DNA from 2 places in the Psychrobacillus sp. FSL K6-2843 genome. Region 2 is predicted to be linked to the other one. Evidence: riboswitches for the same ligand, from Rfam matches in the RefSeq annotation. Region 2 holds a riboswitch; the other holds the start of a gene.

Region 1 (5,837 bases), 1.1 Mb from region 2:
ACCTATATTTCGGTTGAAGAGTCTTTCAAAGGAAAAGAGAGTACTTTAATACCAAATGTTGCTGATGTACACCCTACCATGGAAGGTTACCGGCAAATGGCAAATTCGTTCTTTACAAAGTACAATTCACGTATGCTCGTATATGAACCTGAGATGCCAAAGCCAAATCCCTTAACATTCGAGGAACTTATAGAAAGTCAACGTACAAATGCAAGTGGAAATTCTCAAGCTAAAGCAACAGTGTCCACTGGCTACCTATCGTTGACGAATGTAAATTTAATATCCAAAGTTTTTCAGAGGATTCTTTTATAGAGAATTTTGGAGAAAGTAATAATTCAAAAAAAGCAGGAGAAATCATTTGATTTCTCCTGCTTTTTTTATTGGAGGTGACTAATAAGTCTTGTCCTTCTAAATAATAGTGGTACCTTGGAGAGGCTATGAAGAGCCCATATTAACTTTAATAAGTTTCTAACTTAGTTCAATTAGCGTTTTACAGTTTTTTTGGATTTCATTGCTTTACGAACAATAGGGTACACAACAGGTGCCCATTTAATAGCTGCTTTTACTAGTTTTCCTACTTTCATAATCAATCGCTCCTTGTTGTTCTATAATATCTTATTCCCATTTGAGGAGCTATTAAACATGCCGTAACACTTTGACTCCTTGTACGATGTTCCATATAAGTAAAACTAGATTGATCACTGTATATAAACCCATAAAAATAAGAGCAGTAGTCATACTAGTCCACATGGAAGCAGAATCTCCAGTAAAGCCTAAAGGTAAAAAGTTTGCGAATATAGCCAGCATTAAGAACACAAAGAAAATAGTAGGGATGATATGAGAAATTAATGAACGCTTAGCGTGGTACTTTACCTCTTTTTCCGATGTAAGGAAGTAAACGATAATCGGGAGAATGAAAGGGGCAAACAAAATAGAAAAATATGTTGATGCACTCAAAATTTTATTGGTATCCATTCATAGTCTCCTCATTATTATTACTTATCGCTCTCCCTACGGAAAGCATCCATCTATAGCTTATATCTAGTTATTCTAATACAAATCTAACGAGAATGTCCTTATATTCCTCTACTGAAGATATAGAAACGTATTCCTGATCACCGTGCCAGTCAGAACCGCTTGGTCCAAATTCGATAGCTACTGCACCCTTAGCTGCATAATAACGCGTGTCGGCCGCACCATGCTGTCCAAATAGAACAGTAGGTGTCTGTCTAATCGAATTACAAACTGCTAAAAGCTTTTGTATATACTTGTCATCTTCTTTATTGGTGATTGCTGGGGTGTGTCCTTGGAAGTGTATTTCACTACCAGGATATTTTTCTAAAAGATCTCTTAGTTCCTTTGTGATTTTCTCAGCGTCTTGTCCAGGAACAAATCTTAAGGAGTAACTAATAACACATTTATCAGGTACCATATTATAGCGATCTCCTGCTTCTATTTTTGCCAAGTTTAAGGAAGGATAATCATAATATTCATTGCTTGCCTCCATAAAAGAGCAATTTCTTAGTTCCTTATCGAATAATATTGCTTTTTCAATCGCATTATCTCCTTCCCAAGGACGGCTTCCGTGCGCGGCTTTCCCTTTTAAATGGATATCCCATTGTAAAATTCCTTTAGCCTGAAGACCGATATTAACATGAGTTGGTTCACCACAAATAACGAAGTCTCCACAATGACCTTGTTCAACTAAGTGTTTGGAGGTTTTTCCTCCTGTTTCTTCATCAGTAACTATATGTAGCTGGACTTTTTTTGTAAGCTTATGTTCATCTTGTGAGAGTATATAAAAAGCCTGCATCATTGCAGCAACGCCTGCCTTCATATCTGCAGAACCACGCCCATATAGTCTATCATCAATAATTTTTGGTTCAAATTGCTCGGGATTTCCTGGAACGACATCAATATGGCCATTCCATACGATAGTTTCCTCACCGGCTCCTATTTCAGCTACAAGCATTAGCTTAGTGTTTAATTCATAGGTTTTTGTTGATATGTTTCTCTTTTCTAGCCAGTCCTTACAGTAAAGCAGTGCCTCGTTAGCTCCGTTCAAATCATTACTCTTTATTTTGATTAAATCCATAAGTAAATTTATCAACCAAAACACTCCTAATAATAGATTTATTATTACTACTATAATACCTTTGGGGGTTGCAATATAAACATGTATCGGCTACAATGAACTCAAATCAAATAAATTCTAAACCACAAGGGGCGTCGCTATAGCGGCTGAGATAGTACCCTTAGAACCTGTAAGTTCATGCTTGCGTAGGGATGTGGATGGATACTGACAATCGCGCGATGTCTGGCTCTGTCCCGACGGCGTTTTTTTGTGGTCAAAAAAGGGGATTACAATGAGAAATCAGCGTGTCGTATTGTTAGTAGAAATAGCTATATTCGCAGCATTAGGTTATATATTGGATTTAATAGGATTTGGGATGCCACAGGGTGGAAGTGTTACCTTTGTGCTTGTACCCATTATTTTAATAGCATTTCGCCGTGGTATAGTGGCAGGTGTTGTGACAGGATTTTTGATTGGACTATTGCAGGTAGTTACGGGGCGCTTTTACCCGGCGCCATTATCCTTTGAAATAGTAGTTATTCAAGTAGGAATCGATTATTTTATTGCTTTTATGGTGGCGGGATTGGCAGGTCTATTAAGACCAGCATATATGAAAGCATTTGAAAATCAAAACAAGAAAAAAATGGCGATAGCAATTGTAATAGGTGCCTTAATTGCCTCATTTTTGCGCTACTTGGCACACGTTTTATCAGGGATACTATTTTTTGGTGAATTTGCTGAGGGAGAAAACGTAATTCTTTATTCCTTAATTTATAATTCTACTTATATGATTCCTGTGTTCTTGTTTGCCGCTTTTATTTGTGCGATTCTATTCGTAAAAGCCCCACGCCTATTAATGCCGAATTCATAAGATATATGATATGATAATCATACATCTAAGTGAAGAAGGGATCTTGTAAAGATGATAGCAAAAACAAATGAAGAGTTAGAAATGTTAAAAAAAATAGGCCAAATTGTTGCTGAAGTACGAGAAGCAATGAAGGCTGCAACTAAACCGGGTGTAACTACCAAGGAGCTAGATGAAATAGGCGGCGAGTTATTTAAAGAAAAAGGCGCTATTTCTGGACCTATGGGAGAGTATGATTTCCCGGGGTATACTTGTATAAGTGTGAATGAAGAAGTGGCTCATGGAATTCCAGGCTCCCGTGTGATTAAAGAGGGTGACCTTGTAAATATTGATGTATCCGGTTCATACGAAGGGTTTTTCGCAGATACTGGAATATCATTTGTAGTAGGCGAAGGGTACGAAGACAAGGAAAAGCTTTGTCAAGTAGCGGAAAGTGCATTTAATCGTGCTATGCTGAAGGTAAAAGCAGGTTCTCGTCTAAACCAGATTGGTAAAGCAGTGGAAAGAGAAGCGAAGGATAATGGATTACATGTCATCATGAACCTAACAGGTCATGGTATCGGAAAGTCCCTGCATGAAGCACCCCAGCATGTCTTAAATTATTATGATGCTTGGGATCCAACAATTTTAAAAGAAGGTATGGTTCTAGCAGTAGAGCCCTTCATCTCAGCAAAAGCTGAACATATCGTAGAGTCAGGGGATGGATGGACGTTTGTAACTCCTGATAAATCTCTCGTTGCACAAATTGAACATACAATTATAGTTACAAAAGACGAACCGATTATATTAACTAAATTAATATAAATGAGTGAATTTCATTAAATAGGGCTTTTCTATTAAATACAAAATTTGTCCCTCTGTTAATTTAACGGCAGGAGGCAATATAAAAAACACCAACGACTTAATTTTTCGTTGGTGTTTTCTTTATAAATAGAATTCCCGCTACTAAGACAGCACTTAAAAACAGGGAAGCTGTTGAAATTAATAATTCATTTATATTATGACGGACTGCTATACCGATAAAAGCCCATATAAAAACTAATACAATAGCACGATCATCATAATGATATCTAAAATGTAGAGCGATAGCTGTTGCCAATGTTAAGAAAATGACAACCCATAAGGAGGTTGTAATGCCAAAACCGCTAAATTCATAATAAGTAAGCACATAATCTAAATTTGCTAGCGTCGCAACAAAAATCCATCCCAAATAGATAGATATTGGCACTCGACTCTTCCAATTGGACTCATTGCTGGAATAAGTTAGATATAGTAAGAATAAGAACCAAAGTAGGGCAATGATTGTAATGAGGGCAAAGCTAAATTTTTCATAATGCCATAGTAAAATCCAAGAGATATTGAATATACATGTTGCTAAAAATAATAATACTCTACGTAGGGGTATCTTCTGTTGATTTCTATATTCTCTTATAACATTCCAAATCCAGAATGCAAGTAATATATAAATAAAGATCCAAATTGAAAATACATAGCCTGCTGGTGTAAAAAGTGCTGGTATTCTAGAAGATATTTCACCAGTTGTTTGACCATTTATAGGTAGAGTATTTGCAAGTATATTAACAATAATCGTTGCAATATAACCACAAATCAAAAGGATAATTTTGATCAATAGATCCCCCTCCTTCTATATTTAATAAGTATACCTTTCAAATAAAGAGCGCACAAATTCAATTATAGAAATAATGTGACAAAAAAACGAATAATTGACATGGTGAAACATGGTATAATAGATTTCAAGGTAATTTTTAAAATAGGGGGAATTTTCTGATGTTAAAACAAAATTATCCAATAGTCTGGGATCTAGATCGTTTTTATCTAGGTGGCAGTAGCTCGTCAGCTTTACAACAACATTTAGATGAAGTAAAAGTTAAATTAGGTAACTTTGAAGTAAATATAAAAAAATTAGAAGTTCCAACCGCTGTACAAGAGGCGAAACAAATTAGCCATACAATTGAGGAATTAAGGGATGTAGCAGTAAATTTGTCGGAAGCTAGTGCTGTGATTGGCTGCTATCTAGCTCAAGATACGACAGATAAAAAAGCAACATTATTACAAGGTGAAGTTGGTTCATTGTATGCTAGGTTGTCTTCCTTAATGAATACTATACAACAGGTATTTAGTAAAACGGAAGGGTCAGTTTGGGAAGAACTTTTAAAGACAGATGAACTTTCACAATTCGAGTTTGTATTGAATGAATGGAGAGAGAATGCGAGTAAAATGCTCTCTGAAAAAGAGGAAGATTTAATAACTACACTTGAGGTGGACGGTTATCATGCATGGGGCCAATTATACGATATGCTTGTAGGAGACATTCGTATTAAAATAACTATTGACGGAGAAGAAAAATCTCTTTCAGTAGGACAAGCAAACAATTTGAGCTCCAGTGACAAAGCTGAAATCCGTAAGGAATCGTTTGAAGCATTGGAGCTTGCATGGACAGAAAAAGAAGATTTTATAGCAAAAGCGCTTAATCACTTAGCAGGCTTCCGCCTAGCGACCTATAAAAAGCGGGGCTGGGACAATGTTTTAGAAGAACCACTATCTATTAACCGTATGAAACAAGATACACTAGATGCAATGTGGGGAGCAATCTCTAAAAATAAAGCTCCGTTTGTGGAATATTTAAATAGAAAATCGGCGATGCTAGGCGAAAAAGCGATGCATTGGTATGATCTAGATGCACCAGTTAGTGCCTCTACCGAAAAAATGGATTTTCAACAGGGTGCTGAGTTCATATTAAAGCATTTTAAAGAATTTGGACCAAAGCTAGAAGAGTTTTCTCGTCATGCTTTTGAAAATGGGTGGATTGAAGCAGAGGATCGTCCGAATAAACGCCCTGGTGGGTTTTGTACGGGTATGCCAGTTTCACAAGAA
Region 2 (5,837 bases):
GGATGTGCATCTGAAACAGTAGATAAATTCAGTCGCTCCAACATTTCCTCCGTATTTTGAACACCACCGAAAGAAACCTCTTCCTTCACTTGCCCTGTAATAAACAAAAATTCTGGTGATTGAGGTACATAGCCTAACATGCTAGGCTTTACTTTGCCATTAGAGGGTAAAATACCTGAAAGAGCCTTCAATAATGTAGATTTCCCACTGCCATTTGGTCCAGCTAGCACTGCGATTTCTCCTTTATTTAAAGAGAATGAAGTTGGCTGTAAAAAATGCTTTGTACTAATATTTTCCACATGCAGAGACTTTTCTGCTTGAACCATGCTCTTCCTTTTGGTATAGCTTTCATACGGAATTCTATCTTCCTTTAACTTAATTGTTCGATGAAAGAAGTTGTCCCATAGGTCGAGTCTATGCTCAATCGCTAAGATGGTTATACTCGATTTTTGCTGAAGTAAGTCCAACCATTCAATATATTGTTTTGCGGTATACGGGTCCAGATGGGTGATAGGCTCATCTAACAATAATATTTCTGGCTCCATAATCATTGCACAAGCAGTGGCAACCCTTTGCTTCATACCTCCAGAAAGCGATTGAATGATGGAATGTCGATAATCCGTTAACCTAGTTAACTCCAATACTTCAGAAATCTTCGTCTCCATTTCTTCCCGTGCGACGAGTAAATTCTCTAAAGTAAAAGCAAGCTCTTCCTCTACAGTTGGCATACAAAATTGTGCATCGGGATCTTGAAATACTGTTGCGATACGATGATTGACCTCGCCAGGTCGATAGGAATCATTTTCTTTACCAAAAAGTTCTATTCTACCGGACACTATGCCATCGCAATTTTCTGGATAGAGACGATTGCACAAATAAAGTAAAGTGCTCTTTCCACAGCCGCTTGGTCCGGTTATGACGACACGCTCTCCTTTTTCGATAGACATAGAAAAGTTTGATAGAACAGCAGTATCCTTGTCTGGATAAGAAAAGGTGACATCTTCAAAATGGATAACTTTAGGCACGAATATCACCTTTTTTTGAACGCGAAATAGCATATCCTCTTAACGAACCAGTGGCAAGCAAGCCGTCAGCTACAGCTTTTCCACCTAAACCAGCAATGAGAGTTCCACTAAAAATACGAACAACTAGCATGAAAACTACATATCCAGTGGTATAAACGGCAAATCCTCCTAAGAAATAGCCATACACAAAGCTAAAAACTGCGGATCCTGCTCCCGCAAGCATTAAAACCCAAAGGTCAAACCGTTTGTAACGTGTAGCGGCGAATACAGCCTCGGCACCTAGACCTTGTATGACACCAGAAAGGATAAGACGTGGCCCGACGGCATTACCTAAAAGTACCTCTATTGCTGCTGCGATAGTTTCCGAGATAACCGCCGCCCCAGGTTTCCGAATGATGTACATACAGATAATTGAAACGATAAACCAAACACCAAAAATCCACTCATATGCGATTGGTCCGACGAAGCCAGACCAAATGTTTCCTACATGAAGGAAGAGTAAATAAACAATCCCAAACACTACTGCAAAGACCGACATTAAAACAATTTCTTTTAGCTTCCATGATTTAAGCATGGAGGTCATCTCCGTGAGAAGGGCTATTAATGCTCATCGATAAAGTCATCACTAAATGCTTGTGCTCTTCTGATCTAGCTCTGCTGAAGGCTGCCTCATAATAAGCAAACACGTCATGGATATCCCCATGAATCCCGCTAGCATAATGCATAGATTCATTGAATACACCCTTCACTTTAGCGTGCTCAATCTCTCTGTAGATCACATCCATATAGTTAGGATTGTTCATAGGGTATAAAGCAAATTGAGAAGAAACATATTGGTTTGTTTCATCCTTATTTGTCACTTTATCTCCCTTGTCTAAATAAACGTCAGCAGTGGTGTCGCCGGGACAACCCGCTGAAAATGTTCCAGAAAGAGCTACATGTACCCCTGTTTTGGCAGCATTCAGAGTAATAGATTTTGCCACATTAAATACATGAACTTGTTTTCCTCTGATAACGGTTGAGACATCATCCGTATGCATCCACACATTGGATACATCTGTATTCTGTAGTGCACCTTTAATAATACTTACAAATTCATTGCTCATCGGATGTAGGGAAAAACGAAACCCTACAATTGGACTTAAACCACATTCCATCCTAAAAACCTCCCTCAATTTTTTCATAAAAAAAAGCTACATCCGTGAAGATGCAGCCACTAACCCTTATGAAAAAAGGAAAGTCACCGCACTTCCTCACGCAGGTATTATCCTGATCGAGTAATAAGGGATCGGAGCTAAAAAGCTCTCATCACAGCCAAAGTGGGCACCCCTAGTGCAGAAACGGTATGTAGTTTTACAGTTGTGTATAAATTTACACAATTTGTTTTCTTTATGTGCCCACAGTATAGCGTATAAAAATATAATTGTAAATATGGTTGAATTCTTTTCTCTAATCGTCCATGCTTAAATTATCAGAAAACATAAGGAGGAAACTAAATGGACAAAATTTTTATTACTCGAAAATTACCGGAGGAAATTGTACAGCCATTAAGAGAAAAATTTGAGGTGAATATGTGGCACAGCGAGGAAACTCCAATGGATTATGAAGATATAAAAAAGGAAGCAAAGGACGTCCATGCCCTGTGGACTGTTCTCTCTGATAAAGTGGACCGGGAACTTATAGAAAGTCTACCGAATTTAAAAATTATCAGTAATCTAGCGGTTGGCTTCAATAATATTGATGTGGAAGCAGCGAAAGAAAAAGGGGTGATGGTAACAAATACTCCTGGTGTATTAACTGAGACAACTGCAGACCTAACCTTTGCGTTGTTATTGGCTACTGCTCGTCGTATTACCGAAGCAGAACAGGATATTCGTGCAGGTAAATGGAAATCATGGACACCGATGCAGCTGACGGGAATGGACGTTTTTGGAGCTACGTTAGGAATCATAGGCATGGGAAGAATCGGTGAAGCGGTAGCAAGACGTGCGAAGGGTTTTAATATGAAAGTCTTATATCATAATAGAACAAGAAAATTAGAGGCAGAGCAACAAAATAACTTTACATATGTGGAGCTAGAAACATTATTGCAAGAATCTGATTTTGTTGTAATATTGACGCCTCTAACTCCAGAAACTAAAAGGATGATTGGAAAAAAAGAGTTAGGATTGATGAAGGAAACCTCTGCTCTTATTAATGTTGCACGTGGCGGAATCGTAGATGAGCAATCCCTTTATGATGCCCTCCTAAATAAAAGAATATGGGCCGCTGGACTAGATGTTTTTGAGACGGAGCCTGTTCCTTTAGATCATCCACTCTTAACCTTGCCTAATGTTACAGTCCTCCCCCATATAGGCAGTGCAAGTATTCATACGAGACTTGCTATGATGCAAATAAATGCTAAAGCAATTGAAAATGTTTTAGAGGGACAAGAACCTGACAATCGAGTTGTTTAAAGGAAAAAAATTATAATCTAGGCTGCCATGAATCCAGTATTCATGGCATTTTTTATGAGGTAAGAAAGGTGTAAGTATGCGACGGGGATGGCTTATCGCTCACCCAACAGAAAGTGTCCACCTGAAATCAAGCTTACTATCCTATGTCCTAATCTAGTAGAAAGCAAGTGAGCATGCACTTTTCAATTAAAACTATACAAAAGCACTATCTATCAAATACTTGATAAAAATTACTGTTTTTAAACGAGAATATTGTACAATATTTACCTATTTATCTAATCGTATTGGTCTACTAAATTAATGCTAAATATTCAGATTAAAATAAAAAATTAACAACTATCTCTTTAAGTAATTTGCAATATACAAATTTGTTTAGTAGTATTAGTAGTTATAAATTAGGCGTCCTTTAAATTCAGTATTAGGAAGTTTAATTGTTTTGAAATTTTAGCAGTTATTTTATAGGTATTGAAGGAGGAACGATCGAACGTCTAATTTAAAAATTGAATGAAAAGAGGTAGTCAGACTAATGAAAAAAATTATGTTATTTTTTTCACTTTGCATGCTTTTAGTACTTACAGCTTGTGGTAACGAGACAAGCAAAGACAGTATTGAGGTGATTAAGTTTGCTGATGCAGGATGGGATAGTATACGCCTACACAACAGCATTGCTCAAACTATCATCGAAGAAGGTTATGGTTATGAAACCGAGGTAACAAGTGGAACAACAGCAGCTACGATGCAATCACTTGAAAAGGGCGACATAAATGTCTATATGGAAGTATGGACCGATAACATTAAAGATGTCTACGAAAAAGCAATTGAAAGTGGAAATATCATGAAGGTAGCTACTAATTTCGCTGATAACGCGCAAGGATTATATGTTCCAACTTACGTGATAGAGGGAGATGCAGAACGAGGAATTGAACCAATCGCTCCAGATTTAAAGACAGTTCAAGACTTAGAGAAGTATCCAGAAATTTTCCAAGATCCCGAAGATAGCAGTAAAGGCCGAGTGGTCGGAGCTCCATCTAGTTGGGTAGTAAGTGAGTATTTGGGGACGAAACTTGAAACATATGGCCTTGACGAACAATATAACTATCTAGCACCCGGCTCTGATTCTGCAATTGTTGCAGATTTAGCAGGAGCATATAAAAAAGGGGAGCCTTGGGTAGGATATTATTGGTCACCAACGTGGGTAACAGCTAGCTACGATTTAACTCTATTAGAAGACGCACCTTACGACGAAGCAAAATGGAATGAATCAAAAGGAACTGAGTTTCCACCAAATGATGTAGTTATTGCAGTTCATAAGGATTTACCAACACAAGCTAAGGACGTAGTAGACTTTTTAAGTAAATATGAAACTAGTAACGATTTAACGGAAAGTGCATTAGACTATATGCAGGAAAATGATGTTGAAGCAGATGAAGCCGCTATTTGGTGGATGAAAGAGTATGAAGATATTTGGACAGCTTGGGTGTCCGAAGAAGTGGCTGAAAAGGTAAAAGCTTCTTTGAAATAATTCATTACTTAATCTAACTAAAGAAAGGTGGTTGTGGCTGTACTTTTACAGTCCCATTCTATGACAGAATTTCCAAACGTACGATTTCCAATAGGGGATGTAGTAGAGAAATTCGTGGATTTTCTTGCCATGAATTTTGATGCATTCTTTGATTTTATCTTTATCATCTCGTCTTCCATGATTAAAGGTCTTGAGGCGGGTCTACTAGCAATTCCTTGGTGGTTATTTATTGTTATCATCTTTTTAATTGGATGGTTTTTTAATAATCTATATGGAGGACTGCTATATGCAGCATTTATCTTCTTAATTGGATCCTTTGATTTGTGGCCAGAAACAATGACCACCATTTCCATTGTTTTAATCTCCGTAATTTTGTCTCTTGTTATAGGCATACCACTAGGAGTTGGAATGGCTTTTAGTAAATCAATGTCCAGAATCATGCGTCCGATATTAGACGCGATGCAGACAATGCCAAGCTTCGTCTACTTAATACCAGTAATTTTCTTCTTTCCGCTCGGAAATGTACCAGCAGTTATTGCAACAATCATTTATGCATTACCACCAGTAATCCGTTTAACAGAATTAGGTATCCGAAGTGTAGATAAAGAGATTGTAGAATCTGCACAATCATTCGGCTCCTCTTCCTCTCAAATGCTCATGAAAGTACAACTACCACAAGCCTTACCTACAATTATGGCAGGTATAAATCAAACAACAATGATGGCGCTAGCAATGGCGGTTGTTGGTTCTATGGTTGGTGCGCAGGGACTTGGAGAACGAGTACTCTTTGCAATTAACCGAATAGACATCTCACTAGGTTTTGAAGCTGGGATC

The links. Region 2 has a riboswitch for thiamine pyrophosphate ahead of MKY94_RS01275 (YkoF family thiamine/hydroxymethylpyrimidine-binding protein). Riboswitches for the same ligand answer to the same signal wherever they lie in the genome.
Region 1: another riboswitch for thiamine pyrophosphate. It lies ahead of thiT (energy-coupled thiamine transporter ThiT); the one in region 2 lies ahead of MKY94_RS01275 (YkoF family thiamine/hydroxymethylpyrimidine-binding protein).

What each region holds. Positions count from the first base shown of each region.
Region 1 is NZ_CP152021.1:3,266,747-3,272,583, reverse strand. It holds gene MKY94_RS16650 (SGNH/GDSL hydrolase family protein) at 1-312, shown strand, start outside; gene MKY94_RS16645 (hypothetical protein) at 483-584, opposite strand; gene MKY94_RS16640 (DUF4870 domain-containing protein) at 637-975, opposite strand; gene MKY94_RS16635 (ArgE/DapE family deacylase) at 1,046-2,119, opposite strand; TPP riboswitch at 2,213-2,304, shown strand; gene thiT (energy-coupled thiamine transporter ThiT) at 2,367-2,945, shown strand; gene map (type I methionyl aminopeptidase) at 2,997-3,746, shown strand; gene MKY94_RS16620 (tryptophan-rich sensory protein) at 3,844-4,572, opposite strand; gene MKY94_RS16615 (M3 family oligoendopeptidase) at 4,731-5,837, shown strand, end outside.
Region 2 is NZ_CP152021.1:243,133-248,969, forward strand. It holds gene MKY94_RS01265 (ABC transporter ATP-binding protein) at 1-1,025, opposite strand, end outside; gene MKY94_RS01270 (ECF transporter S component) at 1,018-1,599, opposite strand; gene MKY94_RS01275 (YkoF family thiamine/hydroxymethylpyrimidine-binding protein) at 1,592-2,182, opposite strand; TPP riboswitch at 2,259-2,366, opposite strand; gene MKY94_RS01280 (D-glycerate dehydrogenase) at 2,522-3,481, shown strand; gene MKY94_RS01285 (ABC transporter substrate-binding protein) at 4,008-5,003, shown strand; gene MKY94_RS01290 (ABC transporter permease subunit) at 5,064-5,837, shown strand, end outside.